2 regions of the Kitasatospora sp. NPDC058492 genome follow, and region 1 is predicted to be linked to the other one. Evidence: riboswitches for the same ligand, from Rfam matches in the RefSeq annotation. Region 1 holds a riboswitch; the other holds the start of a gene.

Region 1 (4,164 bases):
CCGGCCGTGATGACGCCGACGGGGATCTCCCGGTCGGGCAGGACCGAGCGCGCCACGATGTCGCTGCCCACCAGGAGGGACGCACCCACCAGTGCCGACACGGGCAGCAGGAGGGCGTGGCGCGGGCCGCAGACCAGTCGGACCACGTGCGGTACGACCAGGCCGAGGAACCCGATGACGCCGGTGTTGGCGACCAGGCACGCGGTCACCAGCGCGGCGGTGGCGACGAGGAGCCAGCGGGTGCGCTCGACGTGGACGCCGAGGGAGCGGGCGGCGGTCTCGCCGAAGGCGAAGGCGTCCAGGTCGCGGGCCGAGGAGGCCAGGACCGTGACGCCGACCAGCGCGACCGCGGTCAGGAAGACGGCGGTGGGCCAGCGCACGCCGGCGACCGAGCCGAGCGTCCACTCCATGACACCGCGCGCCGCGTTGCGGTCCCCGAGGACCAGCACGACGAACGAGGTGTAGGCCCCGCACATCTGCCCCACCGCGATGCCGGCGAGCACGGTCCGGGTGGTCGGTAGGGACCGGGTGCGGGCGCCGGCCAGTGCCAGGACGACGGCGGCGGCGAGCAGGGCACCGGCGAAGGCCGCCGTCGCCACCGCGCCGGTGCCCACGGCGCCGGTCACGCCGACGCCGAGGACGATCACGGTGACCGCGCCTGCGGCGGCTCCGTCGGAGATCCCGAGCAGGAAGGGATCGGCCAGGTCGTTCCCGGTCAGCGTCTGCAGCACCGCGCCGCAGACCGCGAGGCCTGCGCCGGTGGCAGCCGCTCCCAGAACCCGGGGCAGCCGCAACTGCCAGACGATCTGGTCGTCCAGCAGCGTGACGTGCTGGCCGCCCAGCCCGAGACGGCGCGCCACGACATCGATCACCGTCCGGACCGGCTCGGGTTGCGAGCCCACGGCCAGGCCGAGGAGCACGGTGGTCAGCAGCAGGGCCGCACCGATGGCCAGGGCCGCCGTCGCGCGGCCCGGACCGGAGGGCCGCACGACGGGGCGGGGTTCGGTGGTCATGAACCCGGGTGCAGCTGGCCCAGCCCTGCGGACACCCGGGCGGCACCGTCGGCGAGCCGCACGCCGGGAGTCGACTCCGAGAACGGCACCACCACGAAAGCCTTGCGCTGCACGGCGGTGAGCTTGCTCAGCACCGGGTCGTTCTCCAAGTAGTCGATCTTGGACTGGGCGGTGTCCCAGCCGGCGTCCGCGACCACGATGGCGTCCGGGTCCGCCGCGACGACCTTCTCCCAGCTCACGTTCTGCCAGCCACCGGGCAGGTCCCCGAAGACGTTGCGGGCGCCCACGGCATCGAGCACGAGCTGAGGTCCGCCGTGGCCGGCACCGACGAACGGCGACTTGGTGTCCGAGTCGTACCACAGGACCTTCAGACCCTTGCCCGCGGCCGTCGCCGTGAACTGGGCGAGCTGCTGCTCCTGCTGCTGCTGGATCGCGGCGGCCCGCTCCGTGACACCGAAGACCTCGGCGACGTCGTTCAGTTCACCCCACACCGCCTGCCAGGTCGTCGGCGGCACCTGGCTCTTGTCCGAGCAGCCGAACGGGGACAGGTACGACGGGATGCCCTGGCCGCGCAGCTCGTCCCGGCTGCCCGCGACCTTGTCGGTGAACGCGCTGGAGTAGGAGGCGTACAGGAAGTCGGGACGGGCCGCGAGGAGCTTCTCCTTCGTCGGGTAGTCCTTGGAGAGCACCGGGACGGAGTCGTAGGCCGCCTTCCACTTCTCCGGGACGGAATCGTCGAGGTAGGCGGTACCGGCCATGCGGGACTGCAGGCCGAGGGACAGGGCCACCTCGGTGGCACCCTCGTTGAGCGTCACCAGCCGGGCGGGCGGCGCGCCGACCGTCACGGTCGTCCCGCAGTTGTCCACGCTCACCGGCGCGGCACTTCCGGCCGCCCCGCCGGACGTGGCGGGCGCGGGGGCGCCGGTGCAAGCCCCGAGCGCGCCGGTGAACAGGACGGCCGCGACCACCCGGCCGACACGTATCGGACCTGTGGGACGAACGGAACATATCGATCGAAACGGATACAGCAGACCGCTGGGCACGTGTTCTCCAAAACCCTCGTGGAACATGTCGCGCCGTGGCCGGTCTCCTGGCTTCCGCATCAACACGCCGCAGCCGACCTTCCCGGACGGCTCTTCCAGCCCGCCCAGTGGCCCTGACCGCTGGAAAAGCCGGTCAGCGAGGGCCGCGGAACTCCGCGGCAACAGTGGCGAGGGCCGCACCGGACTCAGACCGGTTTCCCGTACACCACGGCGATGGCAAGGTATCAGGCGTGGTCAGGTCGGTGCTGACCGGCTCAAGGACGCCCACCGGCCACGCGAAGCGCCGGCAGCGGCAGCGCCTTGACGGAGGTGTGTGTTCGGCCTGCCGGCTTTCCAGCGCGCTGTCACGCAGTGGCGGTGGCAGCTTCGGTGGCTCCGCCAGTTGAGGGTGACTGGAGGGAGCAGGCCGAGATCCGGACCGCGAGCTCCTCGTAGTCGACGGGTTCGCCACACAGCCGGCGTACGGAAGCAAGGCCCAGGCTGGCCTGTCCGGTGGCCTCCACGAGAGCACGGGAAGCAACGTAGAAGCGCCACTGGCCGATGTCGAGCGGGTCGTAGTCGGCGTGGGTGAGCGCGATATGGAGGGCGAAGACGTAGACATCCGCGTTGTAGGACTGCTCTGCGGCGTCACCGTCCTCGGGAGTCCAGGTGCGTCCGCGCAGCCGGGAGAAGCGAATCTCCGACAGCTGACGCTGCCCCCAGGCTTGGAGGTAGGCGCTGGTCTTGACCTCGATCCTGAGCCCGTCAGGCGTCAGGACATCGAAGCTGTCCCATTCCATGTTGCGTGCCACAGCGCCGACGGCGCGGTGGACCAGGAATTCCGCGAGCAGGCCCCGGGTGGTGTTGGTTCGCAAGTCGGGCATCGCGTAGCGCCAGAAGTCCAGCACCGTCCCGGCATCGGTGCCGCGGAAGGCCTCGTTGCCGTCGAGCGGCGCCAGTTCGGCCGGGGTGTGCCAGGCGTTGGGGGCGGCGGAGTCGGAGAGCATTCCCCCAGCCTGACACGGGCGCCGGACGGGGAGGGCGGTATCGGGGGCAGCGCTCAAAGTCCACGGCGCTGTGCCCTCGCGCCCTCCCGGGCTGGAGAGCTGCTGTTTCCGCAGGTCAGAGGCCTGATTGCTGCCTCGAAGTGCCGCGGTTCCTCGGCGGCCGCAAGCGCAGCTGCGGCGAGTCCGCAGGACTCGGTCTGTGCCCGTGTGTTACTGGGTACGGAGGGGATCGACGGGGGAGTGGGTCGCGAGTGGCGAGAGGTCGGAGCCGGGGCGTGAGTGGTGAACTGCGGTATGACGATCTGGTGCGGCCGCTGCCGGAGTTGCTGAAGAGGCACGCCGAACGGTCGGCGGAGCGGGTGGCGTTCCACGACTTCTCGCGCGGCGTCAGCTACGCCGAGTTGGAGCGGCGGACCGGGCGGTTGGCCGGGTCGTTCGTGCGGGCGGGGGTCCGGCGCGGGGATCGGGTGGCGCTCTGCCTGGGCAACTGCGTGGAGCTGGTGGAGGGTTGCCTCGCCGTGCTGCGGGCGGGGGCGGTCGGTGTCCTGCTCAATCCCCGCTCCTCTGACGACGAACTCGACTACTACCTGCGGGACAGCGGCGCCTCGGCCATCATCACCGACCCCGCGCACCTCACGCAGCTGCACCGCCTCGGCGCCGCGTACCGCGGCCTGCACACCGTGCTCACCGGGGCGGGCCCGATCCCCTCGAACGCCCCCGACGGCACCGTCCTCTTCGAGGCTGCGGCCTCGACCGGGGACGGGCCCGCGGCCCCCGACGATCTGGGGCTCGACGATCCGGCCTGGCTGCTCTACACCTCCGGGACCACCCACCGCCCCAAGGGCGTGCTCTCCACACAGCGCAGCGCACTGTGGTCGGTGGCGGCCTGCTACGCGCCGCTCTTCGGGCTCTCCTCCGAGGACCGGCTGCTGTGGCCGCTGCCGCTGTTCCACAGCTTCGGGCACTCCCTCGCGATCCTGGGCACCACGGCCGTCGGCGCGAGCACCGCGATCGCCGGCGAACTGCCCACGCCCGGTGAGGCCTTGACGCCCGGCGACCTGTGGCGCACGCTGCGCACCCCGAGCGCAGCCCTCGGCGGGCCGTTCACCGTCCTGGCGGGCG
Region 2 (4,164 bases), on a different contig from region 1:
AGCGCCTGGGCGTGCAGGAGCCGGGCGCCGAACGCCTCGCGGTCCGCCAGATAGCGGGTGGCCCGCTCCAGGGCGTCCTGCGCTCCGCCGAGGGAGCAGGCGGCGATGCCGAGCCGGCCGCCGTTCAGCCCGTTCATGGCGATCCGGAAGCCCTCGCCCTCGGCTCCCAGGAGGCGGTCGGCCGGGAGCCGGACGCCGTCCAGCCGCACCTGGCGGGTGGGCTGGGCGTTCCAGCCCATCTTCTTCTCGTCGGGCCCGAACGAGACGCCGGCGTCGTCGCGTTCGACGACGAACGCGGACACCCCGCCGGCCCCCGGTCCGCCGGTGCGGGCCATCACCAGGTAGACCTGGGAGGCCCCTGCGCCCGAGATGAACTGCTTGACGCCGTCGAGGACCCAGTGCGCCCCGTCCCGGCGGGCTCGGGTGGTCAGTGCCGCCGCGTCCGAGCCCGCGCCGGGCTCGGTGAGGCAGTAGCTGGCGGGGGTCGCCATGGCGCTGAGGCCCGGCAGCCAGCGGGCGCGCTGGGCGTCGTCGCCGTAGCGGTCGATCATCCAGGCGACCATGTTGTGGATGGACAGGTAGGCGGCGATGGACGGGCAGCCGGTGGCCAGCGCCTCGAACACCAGCACGCCGTCGGCGCGGGTGAGCCCGGAGCCGCCGGACTCCTCGCGGACGTAGACACCGGCCAGGCCGACGTCCGCCGCCTTGCGCAGCACGTCCACCGGGAAGTGCTTGGCCTGGTCCCACGCGACCGCGTTCGGCGCCAGGTGTTCGCGGGCGAAGGCCCGGGTGGTCGCCGCGATGGCGAGCTGGTCCTCTGTGAGGTCGTGCACGGCGCCCTCAGCCCATCGTCGGGATGGTGAAGCTCGCGCCCTCCTTGACCCCGGAGGGCCAGCGCGAGGTGACGGTGCGGGTGCGGGTGTAGAAGCGGATCGAGTCCGGCCCGTGCTGGTTGAGGTCGCCGAACCCGGAGCGCTTCCAGCCGCCGAAGGTGTGGTACGCGACCGGCACGGGGATCGGCACGTTGACGCCGACCATGCCGGTGTTCACCCGGCGGGCGAAGTCCCGCGCCGTGTCGCCGTCCCGGGTGTAGACGGCCACGCCGTTGCCGAACTCGTGCTCGCCGGGCAGGCGCAGCGCCTCCTCGTAGTCGGCGGCGCGGAGCACGGTCAGGACGGGGCCGAAGATCTCCTCCCGGTAGATCCGCATGTCGGGCGTGACGCGGTCGAACAGCGAGGCGCCGAGGAAGTAGCCGTCCTCGTGCCCCTCCAGCCGGAAGTCCCGCCCGTCGACGACGAGTTCGGCGCCCTCCTCGACCCCGAGGTCCAGGTAGCCGCGGACCCGCTCCAGCGCGTCGGCGCCGACCAGCGGGCCGAAGTCCGCCGCCGGGTCGTCCGAGCGCCCGACCTTCAACGCGGCGATCCGCTCGACCAGTTTGGCCACCAGGGCGTCGGCGGTCTCCTCCCCCACCGGGACGGCCACCGAGATCGCCATGCAGCGCTCGCCGGCCGAGCCGTAGCCGGCGCCGATCAGCGCGTCCGCGGCCTGGTCGAGGTCGGCGTCCGGCATCACGACCAGGTGGTTCTTGGCGCCGCCGAAGCACTGCGCCCGCTTCCCGTGCGCGGCGGCGGTGGCGTACACGTACTGGGCGATCGGTGTGGAGCCGACGAACCCGACCGCCTGCACCCGCGGGTCCTCCAGCAGGGTGTCGACGGCCTCCTTGCCGCCGTTGACCACGTTCAGCACGCCCGGCGGCAGCCCGGCCTCCAGGAACAGCTCGGCGAGGCGCAGCGGCACCGAGGGGTCGCGCTCCGAGGGCTTGAGGACGAGGGCGTTGCCGCAGGCGATGGCGGGTGCGGCCTTCCAGAGCGGGATCATCGCGGGGAAGTTGAACGGCGTGATGCCCGCGACCACGCCGAGCGGCTGGCGCATCGAGTACACGTCGATGCCGGTGCCCGCGTTGTCGCTGAACTCGCCCTTCAGCAGGTGCGGGATGCCGGCGGCGAACTCCACGACCTCCAGGCCGCGTTGGATGTCCCCGTGGGCGTCGGCCACGGTCTTGCCGTGCTCGGCGGACAGCAGCCGGGCCAGTTCCTCCTTCTCCTGCTCGACGAGTTGGAGGAAGCGCAGCAGGACGCGGGCGCGCCGCTGCGGATTCCACGCGGCCCATGCGGGCTGGGCCTGCGCGGCGTCGGCGATCACCGCCTCGACCTCGGCCCGGCTCGCCAGCGGCACCCGGGCCTGCACCCGGCCGGTGTTGGGGTCGTACACGTCGCCGAAGCGACCGGAGGTGCCGGCGGTGGGCTTGCCGGCGACGAAGTGGGTCAGTTCTCGGACCGTCGGGTTCCTTCTCTCGACAGGGGTGGGGAGAGGAGGAGGATCGGAGGCCGCCGCCGGTCGGCGGGCGCACGGTGGTGCGCCCCGCGACACGGGCGTGCGGCGGCAGAACGGAACGTCAGAGTGTCGGGGCCCCGGCGGCCGTGGGCACGGGACGACCAGGAGCGGCAGTGGAGCGGGAGCAGCCCGGAGTCATGCGTGTCGTCTCCATCCTCGTGGAAAACACGGAACACCCGCGGCCGGTATCCTGACTCCCGGATCACCGCACGCCCCCAGGCCTTCCCGGCTGGCTGCCAGTGGCCTTCGTCTGCGAGGACGAACTCCCCGGTCACAGTGGCGGGACCGTGCCGGACTCACACCGGCTTCCCTGACACCGCGGACCTGCCGTCGACCATATAGTTGGACGTCCTAGTAAGTCCAGAGGCCCGCACGCGCGTTGTGCCATCGACTTTCCACCGCGCCGAGCGGCACGTGACCGGACGGTGTCCGCAAATCAGGCGCCCGGCAGCGCGGGGCCGCGAGCCCGTAAAATTAGCTGAGGCACACCTAAGCAACACAGGCCGGGCCCATCTTCGCCATACCGGCGCGGGCAGGCCTCGGCCGCCGACCGCTGTCGGCGCCGGAGGTGCGCCTGCCGGGAGTGTGCCTTCCGGGAGTGTCGGGACAGGGAGAACGATGTGAGGGTCGGTCGGGACGCCAGGCGTCCGCACGGGGAACTGGTCGCGGACGTGCTGGCGGTGTTGTGGGCGGCCGGCGAGCCGCTGACCGCCCAGCAGGTCAAGGAGGCGCTGGACCACGGGCTGGCCCGCACCACCGTGACGACGATCCTCACGCGTCTGCACGAGAAGGGGACCCTGGTCCGCAGCCGCCCCGCGCGGTCCTTCGCCTACGCCCCGGTGGAGGACGCCGCCGGACTGGCGGCCGGGCGCATGCGCCGGGAGTTGGAGAAGGAACCCCAGCGGGACCTCGTGCTGAAGCGGTTCGTCTCCTCCCTGTCCGAGGACGACGAGGACGTGCTGCGCCGCCTGCTCCTCGATGCCCAGACCGAGGCCGAGGCCGAGGCCGGGGCCCAGACCGGGGCCAGGGCCGCGACCGCGGCGGACTCCGGCAGGCCCGGGCCCGAGGACGACGCATGGGCCTGATCCTGACGGTCGTCGCCCTGGCCCTGCTGCTCCCCTGGGCCGCGGCGCCCGCCGCACGCCGCTTGGCCCTGCTGCTCCCTCCGCGCGAGGCCTCGCTCGTACTCACGGGCGCGGCCGTCCTGCTGGCGGGCGGCACCGTCGCGGCACTCGCCGGGCTGTTCCACGTCCCGTTCCTGGCAGGCCTGGAGCACCTGCCGCTGTCCGGCGTCGTCGCCCGGTGGCCGGCCGTGGTGCCGGTGTCCTGCGCTGCCGGGGCCGCGCTGGCCGTCCAGGCCGTACGGCTGACGCTGCGGTGGCGCGGGCACCGCGTGCTCCTCGCCCGCGCCTGGGGCCTGACCGCTGATGCGACGAGCGACGGCGACCTGCTCGTGGTCGCGGGCAAGGACGCCGAGGCCTTCGCCCTGCCCGGCCACCGGGGGCGCCCCGGCCGCGTCGTCGTCTCGGCCGGCATGCTGAGCGCGCTGGGCCCGGCGGAGCGCGCGGTGCTCCTCGCCCACGAGCGCGCCCACCTGCGCGGGCGCCACCACCTGCTGTCCGCCGCCGTCGACCTCGCCGCCGCCGTACACCCGGCGCTGGCCCGGCTGCGGGCCGACCTCGACTACCACCTGGAACGCTGGGCCGACGAGCAGGCCGCCGCCGCGGTCGCCGACCGGCGCACCGCCGCGACCGCCATCGCCCGGGCGGC

Evidence for each region. Region 1 has a riboswitch for cobalamin ahead of ACFWPI_RS36805 (ABC transporter substrate-binding protein). Riboswitches for the same ligand answer to the same signal wherever they lie in the genome.
Region 2: it holds a riboswitch for cobalamin, as region 1 does, so the genes downstream of both, ACFWPI_RS05985 (CoA-acylating methylmalonate-semialdehyde dehydrogenase) here and ACFWPI_RS36805 (ABC transporter substrate-binding protein) in region 1, are expected to answer to the same signal.

Annotation. Positions count from the first base shown of each region.
Region 1 is NZ_JBHXMU010000092.1:23,151-27,314, reverse strand. Features, by position in the region: gene ACFWPI_RS36810 (iron ABC transporter permease) at 1-1,013, opposite strand, end outside; gene ACFWPI_RS36805 (ABC transporter substrate-binding protein) at 1,010-1,981, opposite strand; cobalamin riboswitch at 2,076-2,281, opposite strand; gene ACFWPI_RS36800 (hypothetical protein) at 2,401-3,042, opposite strand; gene ACFWPI_RS36795 (type I polyketide synthase) at 3,318-4,164, shown strand, end outside.
Region 2 is NZ_JBHXMU010000006.1:39,692-43,855, forward strand. Features, by position in the region: gene ACFWPI_RS05980 (acyl-CoA dehydrogenase family protein) at 1-833, opposite strand, end outside; gene ACFWPI_RS05985 (CoA-acylating methylmalonate-semialdehyde dehydrogenase) at 841-2,328, opposite strand; cobalamin riboswitch at 2,557-2,748, opposite strand; gene ACFWPI_RS05990 (BlaI/MecI/CopY family transcriptional regulator) at 3,015-3,479, shown strand; gene ACFWPI_RS05995 (M48 family metalloprotease) at 3,470-4,164, shown strand, end outside.